4 regions of the Tistrella bauzanensis genome follow, and region 3 is predicted to be linked to each of the others. Evidence: riboswitches for the same ligand, from Rfam matches in the RefSeq annotation. Region 3 holds a riboswitch; each other region holds the start of a gene.

Region 1 (5,201 bases), on a different contig from region 3:
TTCGTTATAGGTCGGCCCCAGCACCGCGACCCGCCCGCGCGGCACGGCGAAGGGCAGGGCCTGGATCAGCGCCTGCGAGCCGGGCCCCAGGCACAGTTGATCATCCGACGCGGCGCCATAGAAGCGCCGGGCGGCGGCGATGCAGGGCCGGATCAGGTCGTCATCGGGAAGCCGGGTCCAGGCATCCGAAATATTGTTAGCAATATCAATTGGATATGGATTCCGATTGATGCCGGTGCTGAGGTCGATCCAGGGCCGTGGTGCATGCGGATAGCGGACCATCATCCGCGTCAGACCGCCGCCATGATCCCGCTCCGCCGGTCCCGTCCCGGTCATGGCCGCACCGGCCGGGCGGCGGCGGCGAACAGCGCCTCGATGTCCAGGTTGGCTTCCAGATGGTCGGCCAGGGCATCCAGCGCCTGATCCACCGAGCGCTGATAGTCGACCGGCGCCGGGCGCCGGCCGGTCAGTGCCTCGATCAATGCCGCGCGATAGCCATCGGCGCCGAACAGCCCGTGCAGATAGCAGCCGGTCACCCGCCCGTCATGGCCCACCGCACCATCGGCGCGCTCCGCCACGCCCGGTTGCCCGGCCAGCATCAGCATCGGCCGCGCGCAATCGGGGCCGGTGGTGACGCCGATATGCATCTCATAGCCATGGACGGCGGCCCCCGTGATCCTGTCGGTGCCTGTCGCCTCAATCAGCGACTTATCGCCACCCAGCCGGGTGTGGATGTCGAGCAGGCCCAGCCCCGCGACATGGCCGGGCTCGCCCTCGATGCCCTCAGGGTCGGATATGCTGCGCCCCAGCATCTGATAGCCACCGCAGATGCCGATCACCCGTCCGCCGCGCCGGACATGGGCGGCCAGATCGATATCCCAGCCCTGGGCGCGGAAGAAGGCCAGATCGCCGATGGTCGCCTTGCTGCCCGGCAGGATGATCAGATCGGCGACCGGCAGCGGCTGGCCGGGCGGCACCATGGTCAGGGCCACCTGTGGCTCCAGCTTCAGCGGGTCCAGATCGTCGAAATTGGCGATGCGCGACAGCATCGGCACGGCGATCTTCAGGCCCCCGGGGCCGGGGCCGCCTGGCATGTCCAGGGCGACCGCATCCTCGGCCGGCAGCCGCGCCGCCGCCGGCAGCCAGGGGACGACACCGAAAGCCGTCCAGCCGGTGCGGCGCCGGATCTCGTCGAGCCCGCCATCGAACAGGCGAACATCGCCCCGGAACCGGTTGATGATAAAGCCTTTGATCAGCGCGCGCTCATCGGGTGGCAACAGCATGTGGCTGCCGACCATCTGGGCGATCACCCCGCCGCGGTCGATATCTCCGGCCAGAACCACGGGCGCCTGCACGGCGGTGGCGAAGCCCATATTGGCGATATCGCCGGCACGGAGATTGACCTCCGACACCGATCCCGCACCCTCGATCAATACCAGATCGGCCTGATCGGTCAGGATATGGAAGCTCTCCAGAACCCTGGGCATCAGGCGGTCGCGCCAGCCGCGGTATTCGGCGGCGCGCGCCGTGCCGGCCATCCGGCCCTGAACCACGACCTGCGCGCCGATATCGGTCTGCGGTTTCAGCAGCACCGGGTTCATGTGCACGCTCAACGCAGCACCGCAGGCGCGGGCCTGAAGTGCCTGCGCCCGGCCGATTTCCCCGCCATCGGCGGTTACGGCGGCATTGTTGGACATGTTCTGCGGCTTGAACGGCCGCACCGTCAGCCCGCGCCGGCGGGCGATGCGGGCAAGGCCTGCAACCAGCAGCGATTTGCCGACATCGGAACCAGTGCCCATCACCATCAGGCAGCGCGCGGTGGCCATGATTGTAGCCCTCCTGACCGGCGGTCTCAGAATGTGGCCCGCAGGCCCAGATAGACGCTGCGACCAGGGGTGGCATAGCCATCCACTTCCTGATAGTCGACGTCGAAGACATTGTCGAGCCGCGCGAAGGCGGTCAGGCTGTCGGTCAACCGCTGGTCGCCATTTAGCCCCAGCACCGTATAGCGACGGATCCTGGTGGGCCGGCTGGCGGAATTCTGCTGTGCGCCGACATGGGTCACCTCGGCGCCGATCCGGCTGCCATCCCATGGATAGAGATCGGCGGCGGCGAACAGGCTGTGGCGCGGCCGGCGCGGCAGCTGCCCGCCGGTATCGAGGTCGGTCGTCTCCAGATAGGTATAAGCGGCCTGAAGCGACAACAGGTCTGCCGGCGTGGCCCTGGCCGACAGCTCGACGCCTTCGGTGCGGGCGCGGGCGGTGTTGCGATAGCGGCTGGCGGCGCTGTCGAAGCTCAGCATGTTGCGGATATCGTTGCGGAACCAGGTGGCGCCCAGGGTCAGGCGTTCTTCCAGGAAACTTTGTTCGATACCAAGGTCATAGCCGCGGCTCTTCTCGACATCAAGCGACGCGTCGCCATAGGTCGGGTGATAAAGCTGGTATAGCGACGGTGCCTTGGTGCCGGTGCCCAGGCTGCCGCGCAGGGTGGTGCCGGTGCCTGGAATCACCCAGGCGCCGGTGAACCGCCAGGTGGTGCTGGCGCCGAAGGCGTCGTGATCGTCGCGCCTGAGGCCGGCGGTCAGATACACCTGATCCCATAAGCCGGCCTGATACTGGCCGAAGATCGCGGTGGTCGTGGCATCGGCCTTCAGCGTGGTGGTGACCGGATCGCCCAATGCGCGGGCATCGCGGATGGTGGCGCGTTCGGTCTCGGTGCCAAGGCCGAGTGTCAGGATGTCGTCGTGATCGTCGACCATGATATCGGTCTGGGTCTCGATACCCTGGCGCACGCCATCGAATTCGGTGCGGGCCTGAAAACGCGACAGGGGGTTGTTCGACTCCCGATCGAGCCGCGCGCCCGACAGCGTCGTCCGGTTCTCCACCCGGCCATCGGCCAGGGTGGCGATCGCGGTCAGCCGCCCGCTATAGCTCAGGGCATCATTGGTACCCGGCGCTTCGGGGTTGCTCGACGGGTCGAAATCGGCGCTGGTCCGCGCTGCCGTGCCCGTGGCTTCCAGCGCCAGCACGTCGCTGAGCGTCACGCCCCCGGACAGGCCGATCTGGGTGCCGGTGAACCCGTCATCCTCTCGGCCGCCTTCCAGCCGCGAAAAGCCCTCGGTCCGGAAATCGACCGCGGATATCGCCGCGTCCCAGCCGGCACCGGCCGCGCGCAGGGCGGTGCTGACCCGCTGGCTGCGATAGGCGCCGGCCTCGACCGAGGCATCGCCCTCCACCCCATGCCCGCCATCCCTCAGGCCGCGACGGGTGATGATATTGACCACGCCACCAATGGCATCCGCGCCATAAAGGGCGCTTTGCGGACCGCGCAGCACCTCGATACGGTCGACATCGTCGGCGAGCAGCCGGCCCAGATCGAAGCCGCCACTGGCGCTGGCGGGATCGTTCACCTCGACGCCGTCGATCAGGATCTTGGTCTGGCTGTCATCGGTGCCGCGCAGCCTGAGATTGGTGGCGGAGCCGGGGCCGCCGGTGCGGCTGAAGCTCACCCCCGGCGCCCGGCGCAGGGCATCGACCACGAACACCGTGCCCGCCTGCCGCAAGCTGTCGCCCTCGATGACGGTCACGGCGCTGCCGATGCGATCCGGATCCACGGCCGTCCGGGTGGCGCTGACCACAAGCGGCGACAAGGGCTCGTCGGCCCGGGCCGGTGCGATGGCAAGCTGGCCCTGAAGAATGGCAAGCGCGCCGCCGGCGACGAGCCGGGCTGCGGTCGAGGGCCAGACTGCGGTTGAGGGCCGGGCTGCGGTCGAGGGCCGGGCGGTGACATGGATAGGACGATAGCGCCTGGAGGTGTGCATCGAGCGGTCCCGCAATGACGATGGCCAAAGCGCATCGACGCGGCTGGCGGCTCTTTGCAGACAAAAGATGCCGCCGCTCCACCGGTCAGACCCGTCCGGTGGTCGCCTCGATACGCGGGTGGCTGACGGCAGGTCTCCTGGCTCGCGGGTCCATGCGCCGCCCGGCCTTCCCGGCAACCCATGGTCACCAGTGGCATGATCGGGTGGTGCTCTCCGCCTACAGTTGCGGGTACAGCCGCGGCATTGGCGGGGGCTGGCCCCGCCGCACCGCATTCCCTCTTCATCCGCTCACAGACAGAACCTGTGCGCGAAACCGTCGCCGCGCACCATAGACACAGCATCCACCGCCGACAAGGGCCATCCATCGGCCGGTGGAACGCAGCACCGGCAGCGGCCAAAAAAATGGCGTCGCACCATCGGGATGCGACGCCAGGCCTTCAGGGCCCAAGTCTCAGGGAGAGAGCAAGTCTCAGGGAGAGAGAGAGTGGGTATTCCAGGGAAACGCGGGTCGTTCAGGCTGGAGACGGAGTATCAGCCGGCGGGGGCCGGGGCGGTGGTGGTCATCGGCTGGGCGGCACCGGCCTCGGCGTCGCTCTTGACCGCTTCTGCCGATTTGAAGGCCGGCATCTGCTCAAGCTGTTCCGGCGTCATCGAGGCGACAAGAACCTGTTCGCCCGGTTCCGCGGTCAGCTGATCCCAGGGCACCATCACTTCCTTGGTGCCGAAGCCCAGCAGGCCGCCATATCCCAGAACGGCGTGGGTGATCTGGCCATTGGGATCGAAGATCAGACCGCGAAGCGTGGCGACTTCCTCGCCATCCGGCGTGCGGACGACAGCGTCACTCGACAGCAGTGTGTTGGCCGGCTGCGGCTCCGGCGGCGCCTCGGCGGTATCCTCGGCGCCCGCGGGCGGGGTGGTGGCGGCGGGTGCGCCGGCGGCCGGGGCCTGGTTCATCGTGTCGGCTGAACCGCCCGCCGGCGCCTCGGTGGTGGTGCCGGCACCGGGGGTTGTCGCCTGGGCCAGCGCGCTGCCTGCGGCAAGCGGAACGGCACCAAGGCCAAGAATGATCGCGAGAGCCGAGGTGGTGCTGCGCATGGACTTCAGCATGGGGGGTCTCCTGTGTTCAGCGATCCGGCAAGCTCTCTTGCCTTCCCCTAAGACTTAAGATCTTCCATTATGATTGTGAATGGCAAAGGCTGTGGCATAATCATGAGGCATTTTGCCAGTGAATATTGAGGCATGTCTCAAGTTGTGTCGCTATGATGTCCTGGCATGAAAGATAAGCGCAGTTGCGGCCACAGCGATTGCATCGGGCAACAACCTGTGTCGTCCGCATGTCGCAGCGGTGCTTGACGGCGACCGGCACCCGGCGCAGGCTCCG
Region 2 (5,201 bases), on a different contig from region 3:
GCATGGCGATGTCGCCCTCGGCAATATCATCGGCAGCAATATCTTCAACGCACTCGGCATCGGCGGCGTCACGGCATTGGTCCAGCCGATCGCCATCCCGCCCGAGGTGCTGGCGCTCGACATCTGGGTGATGGCGGCGGCAACCGGGCTGCTGCTGGTCTTCGCCTGGACCGGCTGGCGGATCGGCAGGCGCGAGGCCGGTGTGTTCCTGGCTGCCTATGTGCTCTATTTCGTCGTGCAGTTGTCGCCGGCGGTACGCGGTGCGCTCGGGCTCGCCTGAGCCACTGCCCTGCCCGACACCGCACTGATGGCCTGCACCGGATATCCGATGCGGGCCATCAGTCGTTTGTGGTCAGACCGATCTGATTGACGGTCAACAGAGCGAAGCTCAGCGACCGGCATCCTCACGCATGCCATTCACGAAACCGCTCAAGCCGAGCTGGCGCTTGCGGCGCAGGCGCTCCGCGCGCAGGATCGCCTCCAGATTGGCCAGGCTGCGATCGACATCATCGTTCACCAGCACATAATCGTATTCGGCGTAGTGGCTCATTTCATCAGCCGCCTTGGCCATCCGCCTGGCCACCACCTCGGCGCTGTCCTGGGCACGGGTGGTCAGCCGGCGTTCCAGTTCCACGATCGACGGCGGCAGGATGAAGACCGTCACCAGATCGTCGCGCGCCCGATCTGCCAGCTGCTGAGTGCCCTGCCAGTCGATATCGAACAGGACGTCACGGCCGGATGCCAATGTCGCCTCCACCGCCGCGCGCGGGGTGCCATAGCTGTTCTCGAACACGGTCGCATGTTCCAGCAGGGCATCGTCACCGACCATCCGCTGGAACGCCGCCTTGTCGATGAAGTGATAATCCACCCCATCCACTTCACCCGGCCGCTTCGCGCGCGTGGTCACCGATACCGACAATGCAATATCGTCATCACTGGCCAGCAACCGCCGCGACAGGGTGGTCTTGCCGGCGCCCGATGGCGATGACAGCACCAGCATCAGGCCACGGCGCCGGTCATGGGGAAGGCGGCGGCTGGTGGTGGCGGCATCACTCATGCCCACACCTGGGCCGGTCCGGCAGTCTGCATCACGTGTCTCGCTTCCATCATTCCAAAAGATCCTTTTATATGAAGGATCTTACTCAACATTCTGGATCTGTTCGCGCAACTGGTCGATCCGGGTCTTCAGCGCCAGCCCGATGCGGGTCAGCGTGGTGTCCGAGGATTTCGAGCACAGCGTATTGGCCTCGCGGTTGAACTCCTGGGCCAGAAAATCGAGCTGACGGCCGACCGGTTCGTCGTCGGCACACAGCGCCCGTGCCTGGGCGACATGGGCATCCAGCCGGTCCAGTTCCTCGCGGATATCGGCCTTGGCGGCGAGCACGGCCGCTTCCTGGATGATCCTGTCTTCCGACAGGCCGGCGCGGTCGTGCAGCAGGCTGTGGATCAGATCGTCCAGCCGGTTGCGGATCACCTCGGGCTGGGCGGCGGCGGTCGCCCGGGCATCGGCGATCAGGCCGCCGATCGCATCGATATGCTCGTCGATCAGCCGGGCGAGGGCGGCACCTTCCTGGGCGCGCGCCGCGACCAGCCGGTCGAAGGCCACGATCAGGCTGTCGGTCATCGCGTGCTCGCGGGTGGCGCGGGCGGCTTCGCTTTCCTCGTGCTCCACGGCCTGGATCAAGCCGGGCACGCGCAGCAGACCATCGATCCGCGGCGCCTTGGCCTTGGGAAAACGCCGCTGCAGATCGGCGATCACCTCGCCCAGCCCGTCGGCCACATCCGGGTCCAGGCGCAGCCGGGTGCCGCGGGCATGGACCACCATCGCAAGCTGCACGCTGACATGGCCGCGCCGCAGCCGGTCCTGGGCCACCCGGCGGATCACCGGCTCGAACTGATCGAAGCCGGCGGCAAGGCGGATGCGGAGATCCAGCGAGCGGCCATTGACGCTCTTGACCTCCCAACTCCAGCGGTAGCGCGCATCGCCGGCGTCGGCGCGGGCAAATCCCGTCATGCTGGCGAGCGCCATGGCCAATCTCCTGAGGATGAGCGATGATCGGCGGACTATACGAACCCCGCAAGCCCCCGCCAAGCAGCGATTGCCACAGATGTCCGACGCGACCCGCCCGCCACGCGACCACCTGTCGCCCCGCCACATCGCCATCACCGGTGCTTCCAGCGGGCTCGGCGCCGCACTGGTCCGGGCCTATGCCGCGCCGGGCGTCAGGCTGGCGCTGCACGGACGCGACGCGGCCCGCCTGGACAGTGTGGCCGCCGCCGCCCGCGCCAGCGGTGCCACGGTCGACACGGCCCTGTTCGACGTGACCGATGCCGGGGCCATGGCAGACTGGCTCACCCGCGCCGACACGACCTTTCCCCTGGATCTGGTCATCGCCAATGCCGGCATATCGGGAAACGAGGCGGCATCGGGCGGCACCGTTTCGGCCGATGTCACGCGCGCGATCTTCGCGGTCAATGTCGACGGCGTGGTCAATACCGTGTTGCCGGCCGCCAATCTGATGCTGGGCCGGGGACGCGGGGCGATTGCGATCATCTCAAGCCTGGCCGGTTATCGCGGCCAGCCCGGTGCCCCCGCCTATGCCGCATCAAAGGCCGCCGTCAAGGCCTGGGGCGAAGGTCTGCGACCGCGCCTCGCCAAGGGCGGCCTGCATGTGTCCGTCGTCTGCCCGGGCTTCGTGCGGACACCGATGACCGGGCGCAACCGCTTTCCGATGCCGTACCTGATGGAGGCCGATCGCGCCGCCGCCATCATCCGCCGGGGACTCTGTCGCAATCGCGCCCGGATCGCCTTTCCCTGGCAACTGGCCGCGGTGGTCTGGCTGCTGGCAGCCCTGCCGGCATCCTGGGCGGATGCGCTTCTGCGCCGGATGCCGGGCAAATAGTCGCCAGGACCGCCATGTCCGTGGCTGGCCGGCCCGCCATCGCGAAACGCCCTGACGCCCTGACGCCCTGCGATATGCTCTTGCCAGACGCACCCCGATTGCGCAACCATGGCGCCACTGATGGTGTCCGCGATCGACCTGGTCGGTCGGGGATGAAAAGGGAATGCGGTGCGCGATCACGGCCGAAGCCGGCGATCGCAATTCCGCGGCTGCCCCCGCAACTGTAAGCAGCGAGTGCCCCATCCTGACTGCCACTGGTCCATCGAGGCCGGGAAGGCGATGGCGGTGCGATGACCTGCGAGCCAGGAGACCTGCCGTCATTCGCGGTCACGGGCGAGCACGTCGGGCGGGGTGTACCGATGGGTTTTTGCAAGCGGTGGCGGCGTCAGGGCCCCCGGACACCCGTCTTCCTTCAGGCACGGTTCCAACAGGCACAAAGCCGCATACCATGCTGGCCTCGTTCGCAGTGACCGGTCGACGTTGCTGAACGAGGTCTATCGGTGCCTGATACCACTGCCCACGTCCGCCGCCCGGACTCCGTCCGCCGCCAGCCAGCCAACCGCCATGTCACCACGGCCGCCATTCTGACAGCCGCGCTCGCCGCCGGCCTGTCGTCCCCCATTGCACAGGCTGCCTCCGATGACGAGGTCACACCGCTCGGCCCGATCTCGGTGTCGGCCGCGCGCACGCCCACGCCGCTGGCCGCGATCGGCAGTGCGGTGACGGTCATCACCGGCGAGCAGCTCGACGCGCTTCAGATCCGCCATGTCGACGACGCCCTGCGGCTGGTGCCCGGCGTCGCGGTCAGCCGCACCGGCTCGGTCGGTGGCCTGTCGCAGATCCGCATCCGTGGATCGGAAGGCAATCAGACCCTGGTGCGGATCGACGGCATTGAGGTATCGGACCCGTCGGCCGGCTCGGAATTCGATTTCGCCCATCTGCTGGCCTATGAGGTGGAGCGGATCGAGGTTCTGCGCGGCCCCCAGAGCGCGCTGTACGGATCGGACGCCATGGGCGGGGTGATCGACATCACGACGAAGCGCGGCGCCGGCCCGCTGTCGGGCAGTCTGCGGACCGAGGCCGGCGGCTTCGAGACCCGCGAGGCGGCTGGCAGCCTGTCCTATGGCGACGAGATCTTCGACGGCATGGTCTCGGTGCAGAGCTTCCGCACCGACGGCATCTCGGTCGCCGACGAGCGGGCGGGCAATCCTGAGACCGACGGCTATCGCAACCGATCGGCCTTCGCGAAATTCGGCTGGCGGCCGACCGAGGATCTGGAATTCGCCCTGGTTGGCAGAACCCTGCGCTATCATGCTGAAGGTGATGGCTATTCCACCCTGCCCGTCGACGGCGACGAAGAGACCCGCGGCACCCAGAGCTTCGCACGCGCCGAGGCCCGCTATGCCATGGCCGATGGCCGGTGGCGCCACAAGCTCGGCCTGGCCCACACCGAACACGACCGCGACTATCGCGCGAACGGCTCGGTGTCGAGCACCTATCTGGGGCGACGCCTGAAGACCGATTATCAGACCGATTACAGTTTCGACACCACCACCGGCCTGCCCGCCAGCCACGATATCAGTCTGGCGGCGGAGTATGAGCGCGAGACCGTGCGCACCCACAGCGACTGGTCGTCGGTCGATCGGGCCTTCGATGCCACTGGCTATGCCGCCGAATACCGGCTGGGCTTGTTCAACAGCCTGTTCCTGTCGGTGGCCGGCCGGGTGGATCAGAACGAGTTGTTCGATGATGCCGCCACCTACCGGCTGACCGCGGCCTGGGTGATCGACGGCACCGGCACGCGGCTGCGCACATCCTATGGCACCGGGGTGAAGAACCCGACCCTGTTTGAATTGTTCGGCTATTCGGCCAGCTATCGGGGAAATCCAGACCTGAAGCCCGAACGGGCGCGCGGCTGGGATGCGGGCGTCGAGCAATCCTTCCTTGGCGGTCGCATCACCGCCGATCTCGGCTATTTCAGCCAGGATATCGACCGATTGATTCAAGGGTCTGGCAACACGTCGCTCAATCTGGATGGCACGTCGAAGATCGACGGCGTCGAGGCATCGCTGACCCTGCGGCCGACCGGCTGGATGGATCTCCGCCTCACCTACACCTATACCGATGGCGAGGACGCCAAGGGCGAGGAACTCATCCGCCGGGCGCCGCATGTCGCCAGCGCCGATATCGCCACCCGCTTTCTGGACGACCGCGCCCGCGCCGGCGTGTCGGTGGTCTATAACGGCGAGCAGAAGGACTGGGCCTATGACGCCAATTATGCCCGCAGCGTCGTCACCT
Region 3 (5,201 bases):
CATCGCCCAGCCGGTCCCGCGCTGCCGACAGGCAGGCAAGTTCTGTGTCGGCGGCGGTGACCACCACCATTTCGGCCGGGCTCTGGCGCAGGTCGATGGCTTCGTCGCCATCGTCGATCCGGCCGGGTTCGGCTGCCAGCAGATGCATCGGGGGCCGCCCCGCCCGGCCCTAGGCCGCGGTCCGTCCGCCGAGTGCGGCAGCAACCGCCCCGGCATCCAGCCCCTGCGCGCCGATCACCACCAGCCGCGACCGCCGGGCCTCGCCGGCACCCCAGGGCCGGTCGAAATGCTGCTGAAGCCGTGGCCCCACGCCCTGGACCACCAGCCGCATCGGCTTGTTTGTGACTGAAACGAAACCCTTTACCCGATAGATCGGATGATCGGCCACCGCCGCCGCGATCCGCCGGCTGATGTCATCAGGACTCATGCCGTCCGGAAGCTCGACCACGAAGCTCGCAAAGGCGTCATGGCCGTGCTCTTCCTCGCTGGTGCCGTCGTGATGGCTGGGTCGCGACGCGATGTCATCCTCGGCCGCGGCGCCGATCCCCAGCAGCACGGCGGGGTCGACCCTGCCCTCTGCCGCCTCGATCACCCGGGTCGCCGGCCGCAATTCGGGCGCGATCGCCGCATGGGCACGGGCCAGACCGGCCGCATCCAGCAGATCGGTCTTGGTCACGATCACCATATCGGCGCAGGCCAGTTGATCCTCGAACAGCTCGTCGACCTCGGCCTCATGGTCGAGCGAGGTATCGGCGGCGCGCTGACGATCCAGCGCCTCCGGGTCATTGGCAACCCGGCCTTCGGCGAGCGCCGCGCCATCGACCACCGCGATCACGCCATCGACCGTCGCCAGGGTCTTCACCGACGGCCAGGCGAAGGCCTGTACCAGCGGCTTAGGCAACGCCAGCCCGCTGGTTTCGATGATGATGTGATCGGGGCGCGGCTCGCGGGCCAGCAGCGCTTCCATGGTCGGCAGGAAGTCATCGGCGACCGTGCAGCAGATGCAGCCATTGGCCAGTTCGATCACGTTTTCATCAGGGCACGTGTCTATTCCGCAACCCTTCAGCAGATCGCCATCGATGCCGACATCGCCAAATTCGTTCACGATCAGCGCCAGACGCCGACCGCCGGCATTCTCGATCAGATGCCGGATCAGCGTGGTCTTTCCCGCGCCGAGAAAGCCGGTGACGATCGTCGCAGGTATTTTCGACCGGGTGCTCATGCGCGCCTCGCGTTGGTTCAATCGGGTCGGGGCAACGGTAGAGGCGTGTGGGGGCCGCCGTCAATCCGCTGTCTTCAGACCGCATGGCGAACCGGCCGACGCCATTCCGGTCTCGTCGACGCCGTGAAAACGCGTTGCAGACGCAGGTCCGGCAGTCTAGCATCAGCGCTGCACAGGTGCCGTCGAGTGGCCCGATCAGGGTTACTCGCGGAGAATTGGGAAGTCGGCACGCGATCCCGGATCACCCGATCCGGCATGGCGGAAGCCGACGCTGCCCCCGCAACGGTAGGACACGCGGCAAGCCCGTCGCAGCCACTGGGTTTTACCCCGCCAGCATCGGCCGGGCACCTGGGAAGGCACGGGCCCGGAGGATCAGGACCATGACATGGTTCTGCACGCCTCCCGCAGTCGAGCCCGGAAACCAGCCTGCGACACGACCGGCAAGCCGCGGAGGGCGGTGCGCGCTGATCCAGGGCCGCGCATGCGGCTGTTCCGGACCCGCCGGACAGCCCGCCCCATATGCCGCCCCCCGGACATCGCCGCACCCACCTCCGCTGTCAGCCATTGACCCATGGACCGCCGATCCGTTTCGGCGGAGGCGACTGGTGACGGTGCAGAGATGGCGATTTATATAGATACATCAAACCGTTATCGGCCATTCGCAGATCGCGGCCGCGATGCAGGCTGACCACACGACGTCAGCCTCGCCGACGCCAGCCTCACCGACGATTGCCCGGATCGACCACGACGCGGTCATCCTGCTGGTGCGACGCGGCCAGGGCAGCCCGCGCCGGCTGGAAACCCTGCGCGCGGCGGTGGCCGCCCGGCTGCGGGACATCTCAGGCTTTGACGGGCCGGTGGTGCTGGCCTTCACCGAACTGGCGGTACCAGCCGTCTCGGGCGCGCTTGGCGACCTGGCCGGCGGCGGCCATCGCACGGTGCTGCTGGTCGATCTGGTGGTGCCGGCCGAGATGAGCCTGCGTGGCTGGCTGCCGGGTGCCCTGCATGATTGGGCACAGCGCCATGCCATCACCCTCGACATCAGCTTCAGCGCCCCGGTGGAGGGCGACCCGCTTTTCATCGACGCGATCGCCGCGCGCATCGCCGCCAGCGACCACGACAACATCCGCAACAGCCCCGCCATCGACACCAGGCCGTCATGGAACGACCCGCCGGATCATGCCCATCACATCTTTGCCTGTGACGGGCCACGCTGTGCCCATCGCGGTTCGGGGCCGGTCTGGACGGCGTTGCTGGCGGCGCTGGAAGCGGCGGGTCTGCGCGCAAAAGCCACCGACCGGGTGATGATGACCCGCAGCCGCTGCCTGTTCCCCTGCAATCGCGGGCCGGTTCTGACCCTGCATCCCGGCGGATACTGGTGTGCGGTGCCCGATGCCGCCGCCGCCGCCCGCATCGTGGACGAGCATCTGAAACAGGGCCGGCCGGTCGGCGATCTGCTGTTCCGTGCCGCCACGTGACCGGTGGTCGCAGGCCGGCCCCGCCGCTTGTCATCCCGTCGGGGTGAGCCCATAAGATGTATATGCAATGCATTGAATGATGAGGCTCTGCGATGTCGCTGCACCCCGAGGGCGGCCCCGAACGGCGGGCCGCGCTGACCGTCCGGATCATCGAGGAAACCGGCCTGACCGAAACGGTCATCGCCCGGGTCGTCGACAGTTTCTATGACCGGATCCGCGTCGATCCGGTGCTCGGCCCGATTTTCGCGGCCCACATCGCCGACGAGCGCTGGCCGGCGCATCTGGCGCAGATGCGCCGGTTCTGGTCATCGGTGGCGCTGATGACCGGCGATTATCATGGCCGGCCGATGCCGGCGCATCTGCCGCTGCCGATCAGCGGTGCCGATTTCGATCATTGGCTGGCACTGTTTCGCGACACCGTCACCGCCATCTGCACCGAGGCCGGCGCCGCCCTGCTGATCGACCGGGCCGGCCGCATCGCCGCCAGCCTGGAGATGGGCATCGCCGTCGGCCGAGGCCAGATGCTGCGCCGGGGGGAACGGCTGTCGCCGGCGGCCGCCGCCGAGCCGGTATCCTGAGTCACGGTCAACGGCGCCACCACCGTCAACGGCCGACGACTGTCACCCCGCCCGACATCACCGCGCGGGTGGTCGCGCGTGCCAGCATCTCGTGCGGGAAGCCCGGATCGATCGCGCTCACCTCTGCCAGTTGCCGGCGCTGAGCGTCATCGAGCCTGACCGCCAGCGCCCCCAGATTTTCATCGAGCTGCTGAACCGTCCGCGCGCCGATGATCGGGGCGGCCACCGCGCCGTTCAACATCGTCCAGGCCAGCGCCACCTGCGACGCCGTGGCGCCACAGGCTGCCGCCACGGCCCTCACGACATCCGCGATCGCCAGCGACCGCGCGGTCAACGCGCCGTTCGCCCTGGCGAAATCGCGGCGGGTAGTGGTGGTCGCCGCCCCGGCGTCGCGCCCCAGATCCGACCGGCTGTATTTACCGCTGAGCACGCCGCTTGCCAGCGGCGACCAGGGTATCACGCCAAGCCCCATTTCACGCGCCATCGGAATCAGATCCCGCTCGACAGTGCGCTCAACCAGGCTGTATTCCACCTGCAGCGCGATCAGCGGCGACCAGCCGCGCAGATCGGCGATCGCCTGCATGCGCGACGCCTGCCAGGCCGGAATATCCGACAGCCCCAGATAGAGCAGCTTGCCGGCGCGGACCAGATCGTCCATCGCGCGCAGTATCTCCTCGACCGGCGTCGTCCCATCCCAGGCATGGAGATATAGCAGGTCGAGATGGTCGGTCTTCAACCGGATCAGGCTCTGCTCCACCGACCGCACCATGCTCTTGCGATGATTGCCGCCTGAATTGGCGTCGCCCTTCCGCGTCGGCAGGGTGTATTTGCTGGCGATCACCAGCCGGTCGCGACGCCCCGCGGCGAACCGGCCCAGCATGGTTTCCGCGCTGCCATCGGTATAGGCGTTGGCGGTGTCGATGAAGTTGCCGCCCCGGTCGACATAGGCATCGAAGATCCGGCGGGCGGCCGCCTCATCCGCCCCCCAGCCCCAGTCGGTGCCGAAGGTCATGGTGCCCAGCGCCATCGGCGACACCCGCAAGCCCGAGCGACCGAGCAGGCGATAGTGATCAAGGCCGGAAATGTCATGCATGGTCGTCTCCCGTCATGGCCATCTGGTCCATCCGGTGTGAGCATCGCCGCTGCGCATTCTGCAGAGAATGGCTTATGATCTGAATGAACCATGAAGAAACGGGGGCATAATGAGAGGGCGTGACGTCGCCGAGCTGCGGGCCTTCGCGGCTGTCGCCGAGCATGAAAGCTTCGCGCGCGCCGCGGCCCATCTGGGCATGACGCCATCGGCGCTCAGCCAGACGATCCGCACCCTGGAAGACCGGCTGGGGGTGCGGCTGCTGAACCGGACCACCCGCAGTGTCGCGATCAGCGACGCCGGCGCCAGCCTGCTGGCGCGCATCCTGCCGGCGCTCGCGGAACTCGATGTCGCGGTCGATGACCTGACCCGCAATCGTGAAAGCCCGCACGGTGTTCTGCGGCTGAACGTGACCCGGGATGCGGCACTGCATTACATAGCACCCCTGATCGCCCCGTTCAGCGCCGCCTGTCCGGCGGTCATGCTCGACATCACGGTCGATGATCGTCTGGTGGACATCGTCGCCGGCGGCTTCGATGCCGGCGTCCGCCTGGGCGAAACCGTGGCCCGCGACATGATCGCCATCCGCCTGGGCGGCGCACAGCGCATGATGGTCGTGGCAGCCGCGGCCTATCTGGATCGTCACGGCACACCGTCATCGCCGCGCGATCTGGGCCGACATCGCTGCCTCAACTATCGCTGGCCCACCAGCGGCGCCCCCTATCGCTGGGAATTCAGCCGCGATGGCGAGGCCTTGACCGTCGCGGTCCCGGGCCCGGTGATCACCAATGCGCCCGACATGCTGGTGCGCGCCGCCCTCGATGGCGCCGGGA
Region 4 (5,201 bases), on a different contig from region 3:
CGCGCTGGGTGGTGCTGTGCGACACCAATGGCGGCACGCTGCCCCACGAGATCGACGAGATCGTCCGTCATGTCACGACCCTGATCCCCGGCGATCGCCTGGGTATCCACTGCCATAACGACACCGGCAACGCCGTGGCCAACAGTCTGGCGGCGGTGCGCGCCGGGGTGCGGCAGATCCAGGGTACGTTGAACGGGTTGGGCGAACGCTGCGGCAATGCCGATCTGGTGACCCTGCTGCCGACCCTGATGCTGAAGATGGGCTATACCACCGGCATCGATGAGGCAGGGCTGACCCATCTGACAACGGTCAGCCGCGCCTTCGATGAGCGGATGAACCGCGCGCCCAACATCCATGCGCCCTATGTCGGCGCCGCCGCCTTCGCCCATAAGGGCGGGTTGCATGCCAGCGCGGTGCTGAAGGATCCGCGCGCCTATGAGCATGTGGTGCCGGAACAGGTGGGTAACCGGCGCCATGTGCTGGTGTCGGACCAGTCGGGCCGGGCCAATCTTCTGGTGCGGCTGGCCGAGATCGGCATCGAGGTCGCGGCCGATGACCGGCGCCTGCCGGGGCTGCTGGAGCAGGTGAAGGCCAATGAGCATGTCGGCTATGCCTATGACGGCGCCGATGCCAGTCTGGAACTGCTGGCCCGCCGGGCGTTGGGCGAGGTGCCGGAATACTTCCGCCTGCAATCCTTCCGGGTGATCGATGAACGCCGCTACAACGCGCGTGGCGAGCTGGTGACCCTGTCGGAAGCAACGATCAAGATCACTGTGGGTGGTGTGCCGATCATGGCGGTGGCCGAGGGCAACGGCCCGGTCAACGCGTTGGACACGGCCCTGCGCCGGGCGATCGCCCAGACCTATCAGGGCGTGCGTGATGTCCGGCTGGTGGATTACAAGGTGCGGATCATGTCGGCGCCCGACGGCACCGGCACCGACGCGGTCACCCGGGTGGTGATCGAAAGCGCCGATACCACTGGCCATCACTGGTCGACGGTGGGCGTGTCGGCCAATGTGGTCAATGCGTCCTATGAGGCGCTGGCCGATGGTATCACCTACCGGCTGTTTCAGGCCGGCGTATCGGTGCCGGCGGCGGCCGACGCCGCCGCGGCCCTGGATGTGGGAGCCTGATCGACCGATGACCGACCAGTCCGAGCAGCGGCCGGCCAAGGCCGCTGCCACCCGTGGCCTCGACGGGCTTGGCGGCGTTCAGCCGGCTGTGATCCTTGTGAACACCCAGATCGGCGACAATATCGGCTCGGCCGCCCGGTCGATGCTGAATTTCGGCCTGACCGATCTGCGGCTGGTGGCGCCGCGCTGTCCCTGGCCCAATGATCGCGCGGGCGTGCTGGCCTCCGGCGCCGACGCGGTGCTTGAGCGGGCACGGGTCTTCGATACCGTGGCCGAGGCCGTGGCCGATCTGGATTTCCTGGCGGCATCGACCGCGCGCCCGCGCGACATGGTGAAGCCGGTCGCGACCCCGGCGGCGGCGGCGGCGCGGATGCGCGGCCATGCCGAGGCCGGCGGCCGGATCGGTATCCTGTTCGGACCGGAGCGCACCGGGCTTGAGAATGAAGACATCGCCCTTGCCGACCTGATCCTGACCGTGCCGCTGAACCCGGCCTTCGCCTCGCTCAATCTGGCGCAGGCCGTGGCGCTGTTCTCGTATGAATGGTTCACCACCCGCGACGAGACCGTGCCGGTGCAGATGGAGATGGGCCGCTATGGCCGGGCGTCGAAGAAGGAGGTGGCCTCGTTCTTCGATCATCTGGCGCAGGCCCTGGACTGGTCGGGCGTGATCCGGAATCCTGAGATGCGGCCGACGATGCTGCGCAACGTCCAGGCCATGTTTCAGCGCGCCGATCTGACCGGGCAGGAGGTCCGCTCGATGCGCGGCTTCCTGCACGGATTGATGATCCGTGGCGCCCGCGAGGGCGAACTGGCCGATTTCCCGTCCTATCGGCGCCGGCGCGCGGCGTTGGACCGGGCCGATGCCGCAGGGGCCACAGCGGCGGCCGGCATCGTTCCGCCAAAGGCACCCGGCCGCGCCCGCGGCCCCGATCGCCGCCGGGCCGCCGTCGATGCCGCCGCCGGGCGGATCACCATCGGCGCCCATGACGCGCTGCTGGTGGTGGACCTGCAATATGATTTCATGCCCGGTGGTGCGTTGGCGGTGGCCGATGGCGACGCGGTGGTGCCGCTGGTCAACCGGCTGGGCCGGCTGTTCGCCGAAGTGGTGCTGACCCAGGACTGGCATGCGGCGGGCCATACCTCCTTCGCCAGCAGCCATGCGGGGCATGCACCATTCCAGACCGTGGATCTGGACTATGGCGCCCAGGTGCTGTGGCCCGACCATTGCGTGCAGGGCAGCCGTGGCGCCGATCTGCATGACGGGCTGGATCTGCCGCAGGCACGGCTGGTGATCCGCAAGGGCGACGACCCGGCGGTCGACAGCTATTCGGCCTTTCTTGCCGCCGACCGCACCAGTCCGACCGGGCTTGACGGCTATCTGCGCAGCCGCGGCATCACCCGCGTGTTCATCTGCGGGCTTGCCACCGATTTCTGCGTGGCCTGGACCGCCCTCGACGCCCGCACCGCCGGTTTCGAGGCGGTGGTGGTCGAGGATGCCTGCCGGGCCATCGACACCGACGGATCGCTCGATCGGGCACGCCAGCAGATGCAGGCGGCCGGCGTGCGGCTGGTCGGCAGCGCCGAACTGACGGCTGCCGTCACCGGCTGAACGGCAACTGCCATGTCGCGGTGTTTTCGCATTGCAATCGACGTTATGTTATAACATAACATAAACCGGATGCCGAGATGCTTGACCGGTCATGAATCGCGCCTGTAGTCTCGGCTCAGACGGTTCCCTTCGGGGATCAAAAGGGAATGGGGTGCGTGTGTGTGTCTGGCTTGAGCCAGCGCCTGTGCCATGCCCCGGCTGTCCCCGCAACTGTAGACGGCGAGCCGGCCGTCCACTCGCCACTGGCGCGGCATCGGATGATGCGGCCGGGAAGGCGACGGTCCGGTGAAGACCCGTGAGCCAGGAGACCTGCCGTCTATCGTGGTCACGCGCGTGCCTGCCGGTCGGGGAGTACCGGTGGCGATGGTTGGTTTCCGCCGACCGTCCTGCCTGCGGTGATGTGCCACGCATAGTGAGGCATCATGCTGCCCGCACCGTCTCTGCCGGCAAGATCCGGCACTGCCGGCGACCACCCGTCGCCGTCGCTTTCCGGCTCCGCTGTTCCGATCCCCGCGCCCTGGGGCGATGCCGACGCGGCATTCTTCGCCGAGCACCTGGACCGATCCGATTATGCCCGCAATCTGGGAGAGTGCTTGCGCGCGCTCATGGGTGGGCGTGTCCGGTCGCTGATCGATGTCGGCGCCGGATCGGGGGTGCTTGGCCTTGGCCTGATCGCCCGGGGCGGACACTGGACCGCATGGGAGCCCAACGCCCATATGCGCGGCCGGCTGGCGGCGGTGGTGGCCGGCAGGACCGATCTCACCCTGGATGTCCGCGCCGATGGCTGGCAGGCGCTCGATACCGCCCCCATGGCCGACCCGGCCGATCTGGTGCTCTGCGCCAATATTCCGGGGCCGATCGGTGCTGCGCAGGCGCTCCATGCCCGCACCCGTGGTCGTGGCCGCAATCTCGCCTGGGTCGTGCCGGCGCAGGCGGGGCCGCGGAGCTGGTGCCTGTCTGGTTTCCTCCCCGATGACCTGCATGGCGACGATACAACGCCCGGCCACAGCTTGTGTCTCGATGAGCTTGGGCCGGACCATGCGCCAGATCTGGTGCATCTGGTCGACTGGCGTTTCCGTGCCCGGTTTGCCGATCATGCCGCGGCCCGCGACCACATGATCGACCGGCTGGCACGGCGTCATGGGCCGGTTTCAGATGATCTGGCGCACCGCCTGGACCGGCATCTCGACCAGGCGCTGATGCCGGCCGATGACGGCGGCGTCATTGCCGAGGCGCCGAAGGTGAGCGCCATCCTGCTCTGGCACGGCTGATCGGGGCACGCCCGCATCTCTTCCCACAAGACCAAGAAACCGGACATCATGATCATGCGCAGCTCTTTCACGCGCCGACGCGGGCCATCGGCGCTGGTGGCCCTCTGCACCATAGTGTCACCGGCGCCGGTGCTGGCCGATGACGTCGCTGCCACGGAACTCGACCGTATGGTCATCACCGCCCAGGGCCGGCCGGAGCCGCGGGCGCGGGCCTCGGGCACGGTGCAGGTGATCGACACCGACACCATCCGGCGCTCGTCTGCCCGCTCGGTCACCGATCTTCTGGCCGAGAACGCGGTCGGGTTCTTCAGCGACTGGAGCCCCGGTCAGACCTCGTTCAACATCCGTGGCGGTGCCACCGACGGCCAGGGCCGCGACTGGCGCAGTCAGGTGACCGTGCTGATGAACGGCCGCCGCGCCGGCACCGCCAATCTGTCGAAGCTGTCGCCCGATGATCTGGACCGGATCGAGATCATCCGTGGCCCGGCCTCGGTGATCTATGGCGCTCAGGCTATCGGCGGCGTGGTCAATCTGATCACCCGGTCGGGGGCGACCGAAGAGGCCGGCAGCGAGATCACCGCGCGCGTCGGATCGTTCGGCCTTGCCCGCGGCCATGCCGCCACCGCCGGCGCCAGCGGCGGCTTCGATCATTATGTCGGCCTGGGCGGCGGCGTGCAGGACGATTACGACACGCCCGAAGGCCGGCTCGACAACACCGGCTGGCGGCGTGGCGGCGGGCTGGGCGCCTTCGGCTTCCAGAATGAGCGGTTGGGGCGCATCGACCTGACGCTGCGCACCGACGGCGTCTATGATGCCGGCTTCCGGGGCTCGCAATGGGACACCAACAACACCGATGACCGGCGCAATGCCTCGATCGATCTGGGCTGGGACCGGGAATTCGGTGCCGGGATCGGTGTTGCCGCGCAGGCCTATGTGGTGCGCGATGTCGACAGCTTTCATTGGGGGGCCGAACGTCAGCGCAGCGGCGCCGACGGCTTCTCGTCCGACGACAACCGCCGGCAGCTTGACGTGATGGGCCTGAAGCTGGCGCCGCGTCTGGCGGTCGATGACGACACCGATCTGATCTTCGGCATCGATGCCGAAACCGCGAAACTGCGCAGTGACCGTGTCCGGCAATCGGTGACCGGCGGGACGACCGCCCAGGTGCCGCCCTATGACATCAACGAG

The links. A riboswitch is a leader RNA that binds a small molecule or an ion and turns the genes downstream of it on or off. The one in region 3 is predicted to bind cobalamin.
Region 1: linked by a shared signal. The riboswitch ahead of IEW15_RS12910 (TonB-dependent receptor plug domain-containing protein) and the one ahead of IEW15_RS04500 ((2Fe-2S) ferredoxin domain-containing protein) in region 3 are both predicted to bind cobalamin.
Region 2: linked by a shared signal. The riboswitch ahead of IEW15_RS17170 (TonB-dependent receptor plug domain-containing protein) and the one ahead of IEW15_RS04500 ((2Fe-2S) ferredoxin domain-containing protein) in region 3 are both predicted to bind cobalamin.
Region 4: linked by a shared signal. The riboswitch ahead of IEW15_RS16235 (methyltransferase domain-containing protein) and the one ahead of IEW15_RS04500 ((2Fe-2S) ferredoxin domain-containing protein) in region 3 are both predicted to bind cobalamin.

What each region holds. Positions count from the first base shown of each region.
Region 1 is NZ_BMDZ01000029.1:21,121-26,321, reverse strand. Features, by position in the region: gene cobD (threonine-phosphate decarboxylase CobD) at 1-336, opposite strand, end outside; gene IEW15_RS12915 (cobyric acid synthase) at 333-1,826, opposite strand; gene IEW15_RS12910 (TonB-dependent receptor plug domain-containing protein) at 1,853-3,820, opposite strand; cobalamin riboswitch at 3,931-4,153, opposite strand; gene IEW15_RS12905 (PRC-barrel domain-containing protein) at 4,352-4,927, opposite strand.
Region 2 is NZ_BMDZ01000045.1:29,780-34,980, reverse strand. Features, by position in the region: gene IEW15_RS17190 (calcium/sodium antiporter) at 1-280, shown strand, start outside; gene gmk (guanylate kinase) at 389-1,057, opposite strand; gene IEW15_RS17180 (YicC/YloC family endoribonuclease) at 1,139-2,029, opposite strand; gene IEW15_RS17175 (SDR family NAD(P)-dependent oxidoreductase) at 2,109-2,903, shown strand; cobalamin riboswitch at 3,008-3,236, shown strand; gene IEW15_RS17170 (TonB-dependent receptor plug domain-containing protein) at 3,404-5,201, shown strand, end outside.
Region 3 is NZ_BMDZ01000006.1:78,557-83,757, forward strand. Features, by position in the region: gene cobN (cobaltochelatase subunit CobN) at 1-148, opposite strand, end outside; gene cobW (cobalamin biosynthesis protein CobW) at 170-1,222, opposite strand; cobalamin riboswitch at 1,380-1,666, shown strand; gene IEW15_RS04500 ((2Fe-2S) ferredoxin domain-containing protein) at 1,900-2,700, shown strand; gene IEW15_RS04505 (group III truncated hemoglobin) at 2,793-3,278, shown strand; gene IEW15_RS04510 (aldo/keto reductase) at 3,304-4,371, opposite strand; gene IEW15_RS04515 (LysR family transcriptional regulator) at 4,481-5,201, shown strand, end outside.
Region 4 is NZ_BMDZ01000041.1:16,203-21,403, reverse strand. Features, by position in the region: gene cimA (citramalate synthase) at 1-1,133, shown strand, start outside; partial or broken gene IEW15_RS26605 (RNA methyltransferase) at 1,015-1,896, shown strand; gene pncA (bifunctional nicotinamidase/pyrazinamidase) at 2,155-2,742, shown strand; cobalamin riboswitch at 2,846-3,073, shown strand; gene IEW15_RS16235 (methyltransferase domain-containing protein) at 3,165-4,013, shown strand; gene IEW15_RS16230 (TonB-dependent receptor) at 4,068-5,201, shown strand, end outside.